DNA from 4 places in the Streptomyces spinoverrucosus genome. Region 1 is predicted to be linked to each of the others. Evidence: riboswitches for the same ligand, from Rfam matches in the RefSeq annotation. Region 1 holds a riboswitch; each other region holds the start of a gene.

Region 1 (4,149 bases):
CCCCTGCGGCACCGTCAAGATCACCGACTGGCTCCGCGACCGTGAGCCGACCCGCGACCAGCTCGACCGGTCCGCCGACACCGCGAACCGGGTCGCGCCCGGCGCGCTCGTCGCTTGCGGCGACAACCTCATGAAGGGCAGCGACTGGGAGACGGCCAAGGCGCGCTACCGGCAGCTGCTCGACGAGTATCCCGAGGACAACCTCGGGAACCGGGCCCGCGCGGGCATCACCAAGGCCACGCACGCCATCGAGCTGGACAACGTCCGCACCCTGCTGCAGGGAACGCAGGACGAACAGCCCGAGTACTGCTCCCAGCCGGCCAAGTACAGCGCCGCCAAGCCGATGGGCAAGGGCACCAACCGCGCGCTGTTCTACGGCAACACCGAGTACACCAACCAGCTCCCCGGCAACTGGAAGGCCGGTGACGCCGCCGACGCGGTGGCGATCGTCTGCGTGGGCGAGGCGGACTTCGGGACCTCCGTCGAGACGTGTCCGTACCAGAGCCGGGACTCGGGTGCCGTCAGCTATGTGACCTTCCACAAGATCGCGATCCCGGTGCGGGTCTACGAACTGCGCACCGGCAAGCTGGTCAGCAAGCGCACGATCCAGATCGGCGGATCGAGCTGCCCCGCGATCATCACGTACTACACGTACGGCACCGACGACACCCCGCCGACGAACCGGTACGTCACCGAGTCCAAGTCCGATGTGCGGGGCGCGTTCAGGCCGCTGACCAACAGGTGACCGGTCAGCTCGGCAAGGCCTGCGCGATATTCCGTACCGCCGTGGCCGACAGCGACGTGGCGGAAATCCCGAAGTCGGTCAGCCGGGCCACGCCGTCCTCGGTGACCAGGATGTTCTCCGGCGTCACATCGCCGTGCACCACGCCCTCGCGGTGCGACTTCGCCGGCGCGTCGGCGATCTGGCCGCCGATCGAGCCGGCCTCCTCGGGGGTGCGGCGACCACGCTCGGCGAGGACCTGGGCGAGGCTGCGGGAGGGGACGTACTCCATGACGATCCAGCAGGTCTCCTCTTCGACGGCGATGTCGAAGACGGGCACGATGCCGGGATGGTGCACCCGCCCCGCGTTGCGCGCCTCCCGGGTCAGCCGCTCGGTGGCCCGGTCGTCATCAGGGCGGGCGCACTTGACCGCGACCCGCCGGTGCAGCAACTCGTCCCAGGCCAGCCAGACGACGCCCATGCCGCCCTTGCCGATGGGTTCCCGCAAGAGATACCGGCCGGCGACCCGGTCCCCGGCCTCAGGCGTCACACGCACGCCCCGCTCCTCACCCCACGTCCAGCAATGGTGACGGAGTGTACTCAGCCGCCTTGTCACGCACGTGACTTCGGGCGGACTGGCACAGGATCGCCCCAGGGCACGCGGATTACCTCCCCGTAACTCCAATTGGCGGGCGGCCAAGGGCACTTGGAGGCGACGCTTGACCGGCCGCGCCGCCCCCGCCCGAGCCCCGTGATAGCTTGCGCCAGCCAGTCGCATCCCAGTACGAGGGCGTACGGGGATCAGGGAATCCGGTGCGAATCCGGAGCTGACGCGCAGCGGTGAGGGCGACGGGCACGGCAATCGGCCACTGGACCGGCGAGGTCCGGGAAGGCGTCGTGTCCGGGTGACCCCGAGTCCGAAGACCTGCTGGCACACGGTACGGTCGGGCCCCGCGTACGGGCCCTCGACGTAGAGGAACAGCTGTGCCCGTCACGCGCACCACGTCCCTGTCCGCCGCGCTGCTGTGCGGAGCGCTCCTGCTCACCGCCTGCGGAAGCGGAACCTCCGGCGGGGCTGACGACAAGGCGTCGGCCACCGGGCGGTCGATCGAGAACTGCGGGCGGACCGTGCAGGTCACCGGCGCCGGACCGCGACGGGCCGTCTCCCTCAACCAGGGCACCACGGAGATCATGCTCTCCCTCGGCCTCGCCGACCGCATGGTCGGCACCGCGACCTGGACCGACCCCGTGATGAAGGGCCTGGAGAAGGCGAACGCCGAGGTGGACCGGCTGGCGGACAACGCCCCGTCCTTCGAGGCGGTCCTGGACCGGGAGCCCGACTTCGTGGCCGCCTCGTTCGCCTCCACGCTCGGCACGGGCGGTGTGGCCACACGCGATCAGTTCGAGAAGCTGGGCGTGCCCACGTACCTCTCCCCGGCGGACTGCGAGGGCAAGGACAACAGCGGCGACGGCGACGGCGTCCGGACCGAGCCGCTGACCATGGACACCGTCTACGGCGAGGTCCGCGATCTGGCCGGCCTCTTCGGGGTGGCCGACCGCGGCGACAGGCTGGTCGCCGACCTCAAGGCGCGGGTTGCCACCGCCACGAAGGACCTCCACGCCTCGAACGTCACCCTCCTGTACTGGTTCGCCAACTCCGAGTCCCCCTACATGGCGGGCTGTTGCGGAGCTCCCGGCGTCATCACGAACGCCGTCGGCGCGAAGAACGTCTTCGACGACACGACGGACGAATGGCCCCAGATCAACTGGGAGACCGTCGCCGACCGCGACCCTGACGTGCTCGTCATCGGCGACCTCACCCGCAAGTCGCAGACCGCGGAGAGCGCCGCGAAGAAGATCGAGTTCCTGGAGACCAACCCGGTCACCCGGAACATGGACGCCGTCCGGCACAAGCGGTACGTCCTGCTCAGCGGGCAGGCGATGAACCCGACCATCCGCACGGTCGAGGGCATCGAGGCGGTCGCGCGCGGCCTGCGCGACTTCGGCCTCGCGAAGTGACCGGGGCTCTGCTGCGCTACGCGGCAGGCCTGGTGGTGCTGGTGGCCTCCGTCGCCGTTGCCCTCACCATCGGCCCGGCCGACATCGGCGTCGCCGACGTGTGGTCGGTCGTCGCCTCCCACCTCGGCGGCGACCCCTCCGGCCTCACCCCGATCCGCGACGGCATCGTCTGGAACCTCCGCCTGCCCCGCACCCTGCTCGCCGCCGTGTGCGGCGCCGGACTGGCCCTGTGCGGCGCGGTGATGCAGTCCCTGCTGCGCAACCCGCTCGCCGACCCCTTCGTCCTCGGCGTCTCCTCCGGCGCGTCGACCGGCGCCGTCCTCGTGGTCGTGCTCGGCGCGGGTGGCGGGGCGCTGTCGCTGTCCGGCGGCGCCTTCGTGGGGGCCCTGTGCTCCTTCGCGCTGATGCTGCTGCTCGCCCACACCCTCGGCGGCACCACCGACCGGGTCGTGCTGTCCGGCGTCGCCGCGATGCAGCTCTTCTCGGCGCTCACCTCCTTCGTCGTGGTCACCTCGGCGGACGCCGACACCACCCGCGCCGTGCTGTTCTGGCTGCTCGGCTCGCTCAGCGGCGCGGGCTGGACGGACGTATGGCTGTGTCTGGCCGTCCTGCTGCTGGTCCTCGCCGTCTGCCTCGGCCACGGCAGGACGCTGGACGCCTTCGCCTTCGGGCAGGACGCGGCGGCCACGCTCGGCGTCCATGTCGCCCGTACCCGCCTGGTGCTGCTCAGCGCCACCGCGCTGCTCACCGCTGCCCTGGTCAGCAGCGCGGGCGCGATCGGTTTCGTGGGCCTGGTGCTGCCGCACGCGGCCCGCGCCCTGGTCGGCCCCGGCCACGGCCGCCTGCTGCCGGCCACCGCACTGGGCGGCGCGGTCTTCCTCGTCTGGATCGACACCCTCGCCCGCACCCTGCTCGAACCACTGGAGATCCCGGTGGGCGTGATGACCTCCCTGATCGGCGTCCCCGCCTTCGTCGCGGTCCTGTACCGCACCCACCGGGCCGGGAGGAGCGTCCGATGATTCGCGTACGGAGCCGGGAGGAGCGTTCGATGACTTACGTACGGGCAGCCGGGAGGAGCGTTCGATGACTTACGTACGGGCGGCCGGGAGGAGCGTTCGATGACTTACGTACGGGCGGCCGGGAGGAGCGTTCGATGACCCTCGCCGCCGACCGCGTCTGCCGTACCGCCGACGGGCGGCTCATCCTGGACGGCGTCAGCATCACACCGGCGCCCGGCGCCATGACCGGCCTGCTGGGTCCCAACGGCTCCGGCAAGTCCACCCTGCTGCGCCTGCTGTCCGGCGTCCTCGCCCCCGCCTCCGGCGTGGTCACCCTCGACGGCCGGCCGCTGTCCGACCTGCGCCGCCGGGACATCGCCCGCCGTGTCGCCGTGGTCGAGCAACAGGCGG
Region 2 (4,149 bases), 1.2 Mb from region 1:
GCCGGAGCCTCCGGACTCCTCACGGACGTACACGCCGCCGAGGCCGAGACCGGCCGCCTTGCGGAGCACGTCGACGGGGAAGTGCTTGTCCCGGTCCCAGTCGAGGGCGTGCGGGGCGAGATGGTCCTGGGCGAAGTCGAGGGTGGTCTCGACAAGGGCCTGCTGGTCCTCGGTGAGCATGGTCATACCGCTCACCCCATCGTCGGGATGGTGAAACTGGCGCCTTCCCTGAGGCCGGCGGGCCAGCGTGAAGTGACCGTCTTCGTACGGGTGTAGAAGCGGATCGCGTCCGGACCGTGCTGGTTCAGATCGCCGAATCCGGAGCGCTTCCAGCCGCCGAACGTGTGGTAGGCGACCGGCACCGGGATGGGCACGTTGACGCCGACCATGCCGGTGTTCACACGCCGGGTGAAGTCGCGGGCGGTGTCGCCGTCCCGGGTGAAGATCGCGACGCCGTTGCCGTAGGTGTGCTCGCTGGGCAGGCGCAGGGCCTCCTCGTAGTCGGCGGCGCGGACGACGGACAGGACCGGGCCGAAGATCTCCTCCTGGTAGATGCGCATGGAAGGAGTCACCCGGTCGAAGAGGGAGGCGCCCGCGAAGAAGCCGTCCTCGTGGCCGGGGAGGGTGAAGTCCCGTCCGTCGACGACGAGTTCGGCGCCCTCCTCGACACCGAGGTCGACGTAGGAGCGGACGCGGTCGACGGCGTCTTGGCCGACCAGGGGGCCGAAGTCGGCGTCCGGGTCGTCGCTGCGGCCGATGCGCAGGCCGGCGATGCGGTCCTTGAGGCGGGCCACGAGGGCGTCGGCGGTCTGTTCGCCCACCGGTACGGCCACGGAGATCGCCATGCAGCGCTCGCCCGCCGAGCCGTATCCGGCACCGATCAGGGCGTCGACGGCCTGGTCGAGGTCGGCGTCCGGCATCACGATCATGTGGTTCTTGGCGCCGCCGAAGCACTGGGCGCGCTTGCCGTGGGCGGCGGCGGTGGCGTAGACGTGCGCGGCGATCGGGGTGGAGCCGACGAAGCCGAGGGCGGCGACGCGCGGGTCTTCGAGGAGGGTGTCGACGGTCTCGCGGGCGCCGTTGACGACGTTGAGGACGCCGGGCGGCAGGCCCGCCTCCAGGAAGAGTTCCGCGAGGCGGAGCGGGACCGACGGGTCGCGCTCGGAGGGCTTGAGGATGAAGGCGTTGCCGCAGGCCAGGGCCGGGGCGGCCTTCCACAGGGGAATCATCGCGGGGAAGTTGAACGGGGTGATCCCGGCGACCACGCCGAGCGGTGCGCGCAGCGAGTGCACGTCGATGCCCGTGCCCGCGTTGTCGGTGAACTCGCCCTTGAGCAGGTGCGGGATGCCCGCTGCGAACTCGACGACCTCCAAGCCGCGTTGGATGTCACCGTGCGCGTCGGCGATGGTCTTGCCGTGCTCGGAGGACAGCAGCCGGGCCAGCGCATCCTTCTCCTCCTCCACAAGCTGGAGGAAGCGCAGGAGCACACGCGCCCGGCGCTGCGGGTTCCAGGCGGCCCATTCGCGCTGGGCCTCGGCGGCGTCGGCGATGGCCGCCGCGGTCTCGGCACGGTTCGCCAGCGGTACATGGGCCTGGACGCGGCCGGTGTTGGGGTCGTACACCTCGCCGTAGGCCCCCGATGTACCCGGGGTGTGCTTGCCGCCGACGAAATGGGTCAACTCGCGCACAGCGGCGCGGTCGTGTTCGCGGACCATCGATGCCTGCTCTCGTCAGGTGGGATCCGGGGATGGCACGCCGGTCCGGCACCTCGGGACGCTCGTGGCGTCGGGGTGCGGGGCAGCGCGAGATCGCGTATGGCTCGAAGCCCGTCCTCGTCAGAGAACGGGGGATTCACCTGGGTCGTGGGTGCACACCGGTGCCATGCGTGTCTGCTCCATCCTCGTGGACAACACGGAACAAATCCCACGGCCGGTATCCTGACTCCCGGATCAGCGCGCGCCGTCCGCCTTCCCGACATCCAGCTCGTCAGTGGCGTATCTCTCGACGGCGTACTCCCCGGTCACAGTGGCGGGACCGTGCCGGATTCACACCGGCTTCCCTGCACCGCGGGCCTTCCCCACGAATATATAGTTGGACGTCCTAGTAAATCCAGTCCTGCCGTGCGGCGGATGACATCGGGCGCCTAGGGTCGCGGTATGCGCATCGTCTCCCTGCTGCCCGCCGCGACCGACATCGTGGCCGAGCTCGGCCTCATCGAACGGCTGGTCGGCCGGACCCACGAGTGCGACTGGCCTCCCGCTTCGGTGACCGGCGTACAGGTCGTCACGCGTGCGGAATTCACCCCGGACGACCTCACCAGCCGCGAGATCTCCGACGCCGTGGGCGGCTCGGCGCACTCCGGGTCGTCCCTCTACACCCTCGACACCGAGGCCCTGGCCGGCCTCCGCCCGGACGTCGTCCTCACCCAGGACCTGTGCGACGTGTGCGCCGTGTCGTACGAGAAGGTGAGCCGGGCCGTACGTGTCCTGGACGCCGGCACCCGCGTCCTCAGCCTGGAGCCGCGCACTCTCGACGACGTACTGGACTGTCTGGTCACGGTCGGCGAGCTGCTCGGAGTGCGGGAGCGGGCCGAGCAGCGTCGGGCGGAGCTGCGGGCCCGGCTCGACCGGGTCCGTGCTGCGGTGGCGGGGCGGGACCGGCCGCGCGTCGTCGCCATCGAGTGGCTGGACCCGCTGTGGCCCGCCGGACACTGGGTGCCCGAGCAGATCACCCGCGCCGGGGGCGAGCCGCTGCTCGCCGCGCCCGGCGAACACACCAAGCCGATGACCTGGGAGGCCGTACGCGCGGCCCAGCCGGACGTCGTCCTGGTGCTGCCCTGCGGCTTCGCTCCCGAACGGACGCTGAAGGAACGGGAGTTGCTGACCGCTCTGCCCGGCTGGGCGGACCTGCCCGCCGTCCGGGCCGGCCGGGTGTGGGTGCTCGACGGCCCGGCCTACTTCAACCGCCCCGGCCCGCGCGTGGTCCGTGGCGCGGAGGTACTGGCGCATGTCCTGCACGGTGTGCGGGCCGGGGAGACGGTTACGGCGGCGGAGGCGCGCCCGTTCGAGGACGACGCCCGCCGCTGAAGCGGGTCACGACCGGCGCCGGAAGCGGTGCTGGTACCGCAGGTGGATCAGCAGGGCGTACAGCACGGCGCGCGCCGTTCACGCCAGATACAGGCCGGGGAGCCCGAGGCAGAGAGGGACGCCGAGGAGCCAGGTGTCCCGCGCCGCCGGAGCCCCGAGCTCGCGGTCCGCGCCGATGCCCGGGGCGCCGGTCTCGCGGGCAAGCTCCTGGAGGCCGTGACCGCCGACGCCCCCGAGGGCCGCTCCTGGCTGCTGACGTCCGTCCAGTCGCCACGAGCCATGTCCTTCTACCGCCACCAGGGCTGGACCCCCGCCACCCCGCCCGTTCCCTGGCCCCCCAACCCCTGTAACCACGGCCCCAACCTCGGTAGGTAGGCCCGAACACCGGAAGCGGTGCGGGAATGCCCAGTCGTCTGTCGAAGCGGTGCACTCTCCTCATCCGGCTACGACATCACCGGTCAGCAGCTGACGAGTCCTATTGGGGATCGAGTTGCATCACCTGTGTGGCAGTCGTTCCCGTGGCGGTGGCGGCCAGGTAGGTGATGCGGAGGGTGCCGGTGGTGGGTTCGCGGTCGACGAGGACGTTGACGCCGTAGACCGACTTGATCAGGTCCGGGGTCAGCACGGCCTCCGGGGTGCCCGCCGCGGCGACCTCGCCGTGGTCGAGGACGACGATGTGGTCGCAGTAACGGGCGGCGAGGTTGAGGTCGTGCAGGGCGACGACGCAGGTGACGTCCAGTGATGTCAGCAGGTCGAGGAGTTCGAGCTGGTGGCGTATGTCGAGGTGGTTGGTGGGTTCGTCGAGCAGGATCTCCTGCGGTTCCTGGGCGAGGGCGCGGGCGAGTTGGGCACGCTGCTTCTCCCCTCCGGAGAGGGTGTGCCAGCTCTGGTACTGCTTGCCGGTGATGTCGGTCCGTTCCAGCGCCGCGTCGACGATCCGCCGATCGTGCTCCGTCAGCGCGTCGAAGCGGCCGCGGAACGGTGTGCGCCCGAGTTCCACGACCTGGCGGACGTTGACGTGGTGGTGGGCGGACACGTCCTGTTCGACGACGGCGAGCCGGCG
Region 3 (4,149 bases), 4.4 Mb from region 1:
CCTCGATGTGCTCGCCGAGGATCTGGAAGCCGCCGCAGATGCCGAGCACGGGCCGTTGCTCGGCGACCCTGCGGGCGACGGCCGCCGCGAGCCCCCGCTCCCGCAGCCACTCCAGTGCCCGTACGGTCCCGCGCGTCCCCGGTATCACCACGAGATCGGCGTCGGCCAGCTCCTCGGGCCGGTCCACGAACCGCACCACGACACCGGGTTCGGCGGCGAGGGCGTCCACGTCCGTGAAGTTGGACATCAGCGGTACCGCACACACGGCGACGCGCAGCACGTCCGCGCCGACGGGCGGCGCGACGACGGACTCCCGCACGGCCCCGCGCATCGAGACGCGCAGTCCGTCCTCCTCGTCGATCCCCAGCCCGTGCCGGTACGGCAGCACACCGTACGTCCGCCGCCCGGTGAGCGTCCGGAGCATGTCCAGCCCCGGCTCCAGCAGGGAGACATCCCCGCGGAACTTGTTGACGAGGAACCCGGCGACGAACTCCTGGTCCTGCGGCGACAGCAGGGCGACGGTCCCGAAGAACGAGGCGAAGACCCCGCCACGGTCGATGTCGCCGACGACGAGCACGGGGAGCCGGGCGTTGCGCGCGATCCCCATGTTCACGATGTCCGTCCGCCGCAGATTGATCTCGGCCGGGCTGCCGGCCCCCTCACAGATCACCGCGTCATACGTGCCCCGCAACTCGGCGAGACAGTCGAGCACGGTACCGAGAAGCCGCTGCTGCCGTCCCCCGTGGTACCCGCGCGCGCTCATCTCCCCGACGGGCCTGCCCAGCAGCACCACCTGGCTGCTCCGCTCCCCGCCCGGCTTGAGCAGCACCGGGTTCATCAGCGCGGTCGGCTCCACACGGCACGCCTGCGCCTGCATGGCCTGCGCCCGCCCGATCTCGGCACCCTCGCGGGTGACGAACGAATTGAGCGACATGTTCTGCGCCTTGAAGGGCGCGACCTTGACGCCCTGCCGCACCAGCCAGCGGCAGATCCCGGCGGTGACGACACTCTTTCCGGCGTCGGAGGTGGTACCGGCGACCAGAAGTCCCCCGCTCATGACGCACGCCCCTTCCTCAGCATCCGCGCGCCCGCGCACACGCCGAGCGCGAGCCAGCCGACGCGCCGGGAGAGCCGTACGGCCCGATCGATGTCGGCGACTTCGACCAGACGTCCCCGGCCGTTGAGCAGGGGCCGGTGCTCGACCCGCCCCCGTACGAGAGGGTGCCGCCGAGCCGCACCCCCAGCGCGCCCGCGAACGACGCCTCCACGGGCCCGGCGTTGGGGCTGGGATGCCGACCGGCGTCGTCGTGCCAGGCCCGCACGGCCGCGCGCGGATCCGGTCCGGCGAGAGCGGCGAGTACGGCGGTCAGCCGAGCCCCCGGCCACCCGGCGACGTCGTCGAGCCGAGCGGAGGCCCACCCGTACCGCCGGTACTTGGGCGACTTGTGCCCGACCATGGCGTCCAGGGTGTTCACGGCTCGGAACCCGACGAGGCCGGGCACTCCACCGACGGCCCCCCACACCAGCGCCCCCACCACCGCGTCGGAGGTGTTCTCGGCGACCGACTCGACCACGGCGCGGGCGATCCCGTCGGCGTCGAGGGCCTGCGGATCCCGCCCGCACAGATGCGGCAGCCGCGCCCGCGCCCCCTCGACGTCCCCGGCCTCCAGGGCATGCCCGATGGCCCGGGCTTCGCGGGCGAGTGAAGTCCCCCCGACGACGGCCCAGGTGGCGAGCCCGGTGACGGCGACGGAGGCGGCGGGGGAGGACCGTACGACCCTGCGGGCGAGGGCACCGAGCGCGACGGCGCCACCGGCGCACACGGCGGTGTGCGCCGCACCCCAAGCGCGGTGGTCGCGCCACAACACCCGTTCCACGGCGGCGGCGGCCCGCCCGAACGCGGCGACCGGATGCCCGCGGCGCGGATCGCCGAGGAGGAGGTCGCCGAGGAGGCCGGCGGCGGCGCCGTACGCGAAGACGCGATCGGCACGCATGGGGCTCAGCCGGCCGTGCGGTCGGGCAGAGACCTGGTGCGGGACCTCACTGGGCAGCCGAGCATCGCGTTATGTCCTCACTCAGGGTGTCCGCGCCCTGGTTCGACGAGACCGGCGGCGAGAGTTCCTGGCTCCCGGGGAGTTACCTCCCCGGTCACAGTGGCGGGACCGCGCCGGATTCACACCGACTTCCTCTCCTGCCGCCGTACATGGCTCCGGAAGTCCACCACGGGGCCGGAACGGCCGTCAACTTGCCGTTGACCTGCGACGCTGCGGTGTGCGGAGTTCCACATCGCTGAAATATCGTCAGCCGTCGGAATCGGCGCCTTCTAGCCTCTTTCCAGGCCGGGAAGCTGGGCACACTCCAGGAGAACGGCAGTGCGAAGGCTGAGAGCGCCGGCGAGCGGCATTGGGTGATTCGTGGCGGGGAGACGAACCTGGTGTGGCCGAGCCTCCGTTGCCCTGGGGCGGACCCCGGGCGGTGGCGGGACACGGCGCTGGGGGACGTCGCGGTGAGGACGCCGTGTCGGTGCGCTGACTCTTGGGTGAAGGAGGTCGGTGTGATCGGCGGTGAGTCGTGGCGGCGGGTGTGGATCAGGAGCAGCCATTCCGGCAATACGGGCGGTGAGTGTCTGGAACTGGCCCTGGGGGAGACCGAGGTGCTCGTGCGTGACTCGAAGGGGCGCCACGACGCTGTGCTCACCTTCCGCCACGCCGCGTGGTGTGGTTTTCTGTCGGGGCTGGCGGACCCGGGAGCGGATGGTTCTTGACGATCCGTGCGGGGGCGGGAGGTAAGCGCATGGGAGACCGGGCCAAGGGTTCTTCCTCGGAGCGGACGAGGAAGCCGCACACAAGGGGGAGTTCGATCACGTCGGCCGCGCCGCTGGCGCTGTACGCCACGGTGATGGGTGGGCTCGCCGTCGGAGTCGGCGCCCTGGCCGCGCTGCTGGTGCCGGCCGGTGAGGCGCGTGCCGTGGTCTGGCTGGCGCTGACCGTGCTCATCGCCGGGGCCGCCGGTCTGTGGTGGGGGCTCACCCCGGTCAGCGACCGGCTCCGGGTTCTGCACCGGGCCCTGGCGTCGGCTCAGCCCCGGAGGTCCCCGCACCACTGACGGGGCCGCTCTGCGTGCTGCCGGAGCGATGGCGCAGCGCCCTGCCCAGTCCGGCGCCGAGCACGGTGACCAGCGCTGCTCCGGTCGCGCCGATCACCGCCGTGGTGAGCGGGGTCGCGATCCCGAAGGGGAGTGCGGGGGCGACTCTGGCGGCCACGGCGATGCTGAACAGCAGCAGACTGGCGCACGCCGTTCCCAGGAGCAGCCGGACCGACAGCAGGCGTATCTCCCCGTCCACCCGGGCGTTCTCCACCCGGATCAGAGCGTCCACCCACTCCGGCCGCTGCATGGCGTAGGCCTTCAGGGTGCAGTCGTCGAGTGGCACGGGTCCTTCCTGCTGAGCGGACTCGGGAGGGACCCCGGGATCCTCACCCGGCGGAACGGTCCGGGCCGCGCGCAACCGGCGCCACCACTCTCGCAACCCGAAGACCGCCATCGGTCCACCCCCGAACTCGCCCGGGCCGTCCCGTCCCGGGGTCAGTTGTTGTCCAGACTCTCCTTGACCGCGTCGATCAGCTCGATCATTCGGTCACCGTGACAAGCGATGCTGCTGATTTCCTCGAAACACTCCTCACGATGAACGTGGCCACGCTGAAGTGTGCCCCTGCGGAGAAGGGCAGCACCTGCAGGTTCACCCGGGGCCGCTGCATCAGCGTCTTGAGGTGGTCCAACTGCTGACGGAACACCGAAGGGCCGCCCCTCGTCGCCGTCGAGGTAGCGCTCCTGACGTGTCGTACGGAGCTCCACGAGTCGGCGCAGGTTCGGCCCCGCGTCACCGGTGGCGATCAGCGCGCCCGAGGTGAACACGGCTTACTCGCGGGCTTTGCGCAGCTCGATGCGGAGCCTGCGCCGATTCAGGCTCGGATCGATGTCTCTGGCCATGGTGCTCCCTGCCACATGTCGTCGTTGACTCGTCAGGCGGCCACTGTCGGACAGCAACTTCCCGGCAAGGTCGCTGCGCTGCTCCGAATGCGGATAAAACCCCCGCAAGCATTACAAAGCGCCTACGGGGGTTGATTCTGAAGTTGTCAGGGCTGAGCAGAG
Region 4 (4,149 bases), on a different contig from region 1:
CGGTCGTACAGCAGCAGGGCGAGATCGCGGCGCCGCCACCAGAACAGGGCCGGGACGACGACGGCCAGGGCGCCGATCACCCACAGGTCGGCGGTGCCCACCGACAGGATCGACCCCCACAGCAGCGCGAACGCGCCCGCCGCGTTGACCCCGGAGACCGCGAGCACGAGCAGTGCGGCCGCGATCGCCAGGCTCATCAACAGGCCCATCGCCCCGGACAGCCCGTCCGGGGTGCGGGCCAGCGGCGCGACACCGGCCCCGGCGAGAGCGCAGGCGAGCAGCGCGCACAGCATCGGGTCGAGGCCGGTCAGCAGACCGACCGCGATACCGAGCAGCGCCACGTGCATCATCGCGAACCGCACCGGCATGATGTCGAGCCCGACGATCACGACACCGATCACGGGCAGGCCCACGGCCGCCAGCAGCAGGGCGACCCCCGCGCGCTGGACCGGGACGAGCTGCAGCAACTGGCCGACGTCGGCCGCGGCCAGGGCGTTCACCGCACCTCCCGCAGACAGCCCGCGGCCATCTCCAGCACCCGGTCGCAACGGTCGGCCAGCGCCCTGTCGTGCGTGACGACCACGACGGTCACCGGCAGGGACAGCAGCACGTCGGCGGCCTCCTCCTGCCCGGCGAAGTCGAGCGCCGCGGTGGGCTCGTCGGCCAGCAGCACCCCGGCGCCGGCGGCCACACAGCCGACCGCCCGTGCCAGGTACATCCGCTGCAACTGGCCCCCGGACAGCGTGTGCAACGGCCGGTCCACCAGGTGTCCCACGCCGAGCTTCGCCGCCGCCTCCACCGCCTCGGCCCGCGCGCCACCACTCGCCAGCAACTCCCCGGCCAGCAGCGGAAACCGGCCGACCGCCGGTTTCTGCGGAATCCACGCGCACACCCGGCGCCGCCACGCCCACTCGGCCGCGCTGCGGGTGTCCCGGCCTCCGACCAGGATCCGGCCGCCGCACTGGCGGTGCAGGCCGAGCACCGCCCGCAGCAGCGTGGTCTTGCCCGAGCCGTTGGTACCGGTCAACGCCACCCGCCGGCCGGCCGCGACGTCGAGGTCGACGTCCCGCACGGCCTCCACACGGCCGTGCCGGCAGGCGACATCGCGCATCACGACGTCCAGTCCGTCCATGCCACCTCCTCACTCCTCCACAGCAGTCGGAAGGAAGGGGCGGCTGGTTCCCGGCGCGTCCTCGCGTGTCCCACCTCACCATCCGAATGCCGGACGCGCCCTCCCCTCCCCCGCGCCGCCGCGTAGGCTGACCCACGCAGCTGGTTCGCCCCGTCAGCCAGGCGGGAGCGTCGTAAGAGGGAACCCGGTGGGAATCCGGGACTGCCCCGCAGCGGTGAGCGGGAACGACCGCCGTCTTACGCACTGGGCCCCGAGGAAATGGGCCTGGGAAGCGACGGCCAGTAGGTGCCTCGTACGACACGAGGCGTGCCCGCGAGTCCGAAGACCTGCCAACTGCCCGCGCGCGACCCCTCGTGCGTGGACATCCCGGTGACCTCGAGGGCGGGTCGGCGTACATACCAGGCGGACGACCGCGCAGCACCTGCTGCCGCGCGACGTGGTTTCCGTCCGGTTCGTCACCCCTTCGCGCTCTCGTCCCCGTCTCCGGGATCTCAGGGATTCATCTCGCGAAGGAGATCTCCGTGACCAGCAAGTCCGCAGCCGCGGCAGCACGGGCCACCGTGTACGGCTACCCCCGCCAGGGACAGAACCGGGAACTGAAGAAGGCGATCGAGGGCTACTGGAAGGGCCGCGTCACCGCCGACGCCCTCCGCACCACCGCCGCCGAGCTCCGCGCCGGCAACTGGCGCCGACTCGCCGAGGCCGGTGTCCACGAGGTGCCGACCGGTGACTTCTCGTACTACGACCACGTGCTCGACACCACCGTCATGGTCGGCGCGATCCCCGAACGGCACCGGGAAGCCGTCGCCGCCGACGCGCTCGACGGCTATTTCGCCATGGCCCGTGGCACCCAGGACGTGGCGCCGCTGGAGATGACCAAGTGGTTCGACACCAACTACCACTACCTCGTGCCGGAGTTGGGCCCGGACACCGTCTTCGCCGCCGACTCCACCAAGCAGGTCGCGGAGCTGAAGGAGGCCCTCGCCCTGGGCCTGACGGCCCGGCCGGTCCTCGTCGGCCCCGTCACCTACCTGCTGCTCGCCAAGCCCGCACCGGGCGTGCCCGCGGACTTCGAACCGCTCACGCTGCTGGACCGGCTGCTGCCCGTGTACGCCGAGGTGCTCGCCGACCTGCGTGCGGCCGGCGCCGAGTGGGTGCAGCTCGACGAGCCCGCCCTCGTCCAGGACCGTACGCCCGCCGAACTGAACGCCGCCGCCCGCGCCTACCGCGACCTCGGCGCGCTGCCCGACCGGCCCAAGCTGCTGGTCGCCTCGTACTTCGACCGGCTCGGTGACGCCCTGCCCGTGCTGGCCAAGTCGCCCGTCGAGGGCCTCGCGCTGGACTTCACCGAGTCGGCCGCCGCCAATCTGGACGCCCTCGCCGCCGTCGGTGGGCTGCCCGGCAAGCGCCTGGTCGCCGGTGTCGTCAACGGCCGCAACATCTGGGTCAACGACCTGTCGGCGTCGCTCACCACCCTCGGCACCCTGCTGGGCCTGGCCGACCGGGTGGACGTGGCCGCCTCCTGCTCCCTCCTCCACGTGCCCCTCGACACCGGCCTGGAACGGGACATCGAGCCGCAGATCCTGCGCTGGCTCGCCTTCGCCCGGCAGAAGACCGCCGAGATCGTCACCCTCGCGCGCGGCCTGGCCCAGGGCACCGACACCATCGCCGCCGAACTGGCCGCGAACCGCGCCGACCTGGCCTCCCGCGCGAGCTCGCCCATCACCCACGACCCGGCCGTCCGGGCCCGCGCCGCCGCCGTCACGGAGGCCGACGCCCGCCGTTCCCAGCCGTACGCCGAGCGGACCGCCGCCCAGCGCTCCCACCTCGGCCTGCCCCTGCTGCCGACCACGACCATCGGCTCGTTCCCGCAGACCGGCGAACTGCGCGCCGCCCGCGCCGACCTGAGGGCGGGGCGGATCGACGACGCCGGCTACGAGGAGCGCATCAGGGCCGAGATCCAGGACGTGATCTCCTTCCAGGAGAAGACCGGCCTCGACGTCCTCGTGCACGGCGAGCCCGAGCGCAACGACATGGTCCAGTACTTCGCCGAGCAGCTCACCGGCTACCTCGCCACCCAGCACGGCTGGGTCCAGTCGTACGGCACCCGGTACGTCCGTCCGCCGATCCTGGCCGGCGACATCTCCCGACCCGAGCCGATGACCGTGCGGTGGACGACGTACGCCCAGTCCCTCACCTCCCGCCCGGTCAAGGGCATGCTCACCGGGCCGGTCACCATGCTCGCCTGGTCCTTCGTGCGCGACGACCAGCCCCTCGGCGACACCGCCCGCCAGGTCGCCCTCGCCCTGCGCGACGAGGTGAACGACCTTGAGGCGGCGGGCACTTCGGTGATCCAGGTCGACGAGCCCGCCCTGCGCGAAACCCTGCCGCTGCGCGCCGCCGACCGCCCCGCGTATCTGGCGTGGGCGACGGAGGCGTTCCGGGTCACCACCGGTGGCGTGCGCCCGGACACCCAGATCCACACCCACATGTGCTACGCCGAGTTCGGCGACATCGTCCGGGCCATCGACGACCTCGACGCCGACGTCATCAGCCTGGAGGCCGCCCGCTCCCACATGCAGGTGGCCCGGGAGCTGGCCGCGCACGGCTACCCGCGCGAGGCCGGGCCCGGCGTGTACGACATCCACTCCCCGCGCGTCCCGAGCGCCGAGGAGGCGGCCGAACTGCTGCGCACGGGGTTGCGGGCGATCCCCGCGGAGCGGCTGTGGGTCAACCCCGACTGCGGGCTGAAGACCCGCGGTTGGCCCGAGACCCGGGCGTCCCTGGAGAACCTGGTCGCCGCGGCCCGCACGGTCCGCGGGGAGTTGTCCGTGTCCTGACCCGGACGAATCCGAAGGAGGGGCCGGGGCGCCGCGAGTGTCCCGGTCCCTCTCCGGGGGCCGACCGAGCCGGTTCAGGTCGCGGTCGCCTCGGCCGCCGCCCGTCCCGCCGCGCGGCCGGAGAACAGGCAGCCGCCGAGGAAGGTGCCCTCCAGTGAGCGGTATCCGTGGACGCCG

The links. A riboswitch is a leader RNA that binds a small molecule or an ion and turns the genes downstream of it on or off. The one in region 1 is predicted to bind cobalamin.
Region 2: linked by a shared signal. The riboswitch ahead of I2W78_RS06950 (CoA-acylating methylmalonate-semialdehyde dehydrogenase) and the one ahead of I2W78_RS11860 (ABC transporter substrate-binding protein) in region 1 are both predicted to bind cobalamin.
Region 3: linked by a shared signal. The riboswitch ahead of I2W78_RS31905 (cobalamin biosynthesis protein) and the one ahead of I2W78_RS11860 (ABC transporter substrate-binding protein) in region 1 are both predicted to bind cobalamin.
Region 4: linked by a shared signal. The riboswitch ahead of metE (5-methyltetrahydropteroyltriglutamate--homocysteine S-methyltransferase) and the one ahead of I2W78_RS11860 (ABC transporter substrate-binding protein) in region 1 are both predicted to bind cobalamin.

Annotation. Positions count from the first base shown of each region.
Region 1 is NZ_JADPZX010000001.1:2,670,796-2,674,944, reverse strand. It holds gene I2W78_RS11870 (hypothetical protein) at 1-745, shown strand, start outside; gene I2W78_RS41110 (serine/threonine-protein kinase) at 750-1,277, opposite strand; cobalamin riboswitch at 1,474-1,668, shown strand; gene I2W78_RS11860 (ABC transporter substrate-binding protein) at 1,706-2,740, shown strand; gene I2W78_RS11855 (FecCD family ABC transporter permease) at 2,737-3,759, shown strand; gene I2W78_RS11850 (ABC transporter ATP-binding protein) at 3,894-4,149, shown strand, end outside.
Region 2 is NZ_JADPZX010000001.1:1,514,607-1,518,755, forward strand. It holds gene I2W78_RS06945 (acyl-CoA dehydrogenase family protein) at 1-186, opposite strand, end outside; gene I2W78_RS06950 (CoA-acylating methylmalonate-semialdehyde dehydrogenase) at 192-1,715, opposite strand; cobalamin riboswitch at 1,911-2,084, opposite strand; gene I2W78_RS06955 (cobalamin-binding protein) at 2,157-3,086, shown strand; partial or broken gene I2W78_RS40305 (GNAT family N-acetyltransferase) at 3,243-3,416, shown strand; gene I2W78_RS06965 (ABC transporter ATP-binding protein) at 3,562-4,149, opposite strand, start outside.
Region 3 is NZ_JADPZX010000001.1:7,021,355-7,025,503, forward strand. It holds gene I2W78_RS31900 (cobyric acid synthase) at 1-1,057, opposite strand, end outside; partial or broken gene I2W78_RS31905 (cobalamin biosynthesis protein) at 1,054-1,994, opposite strand; cobalamin riboswitch at 2,097-2,237, opposite strand; gene I2W78_RS41225 (DUF397 domain-containing protein) at 2,555-2,764, shown strand; gene I2W78_RS31915 (hypothetical protein) at 2,794-3,105, shown strand; gene I2W78_RS31920 (hypothetical protein) at 3,035-3,430, opposite strand; gene I2W78_RS40845 (Scr1 family TA system antitoxin-like transcriptional regulator) at 3,627-3,791, opposite strand.
Region 4 is NZ_JADPZX010000002.1:7,237-11,385, forward strand. It holds gene I2W78_RS35495 (metal ABC transporter permease) at 1-500, opposite strand, end outside; gene I2W78_RS35500 (metal ABC transporter ATP-binding protein) at 497-1,132, opposite strand; cobalamin riboswitch at 1,257-1,480, shown strand; gene metE (5-methyltetrahydropteroyltriglutamate--homocysteine S-methyltransferase) at 1,654-3,972, shown strand; gene I2W78_RS35510 (FAD-binding dehydrogenase) at 4,047-4,149, opposite strand, start outside.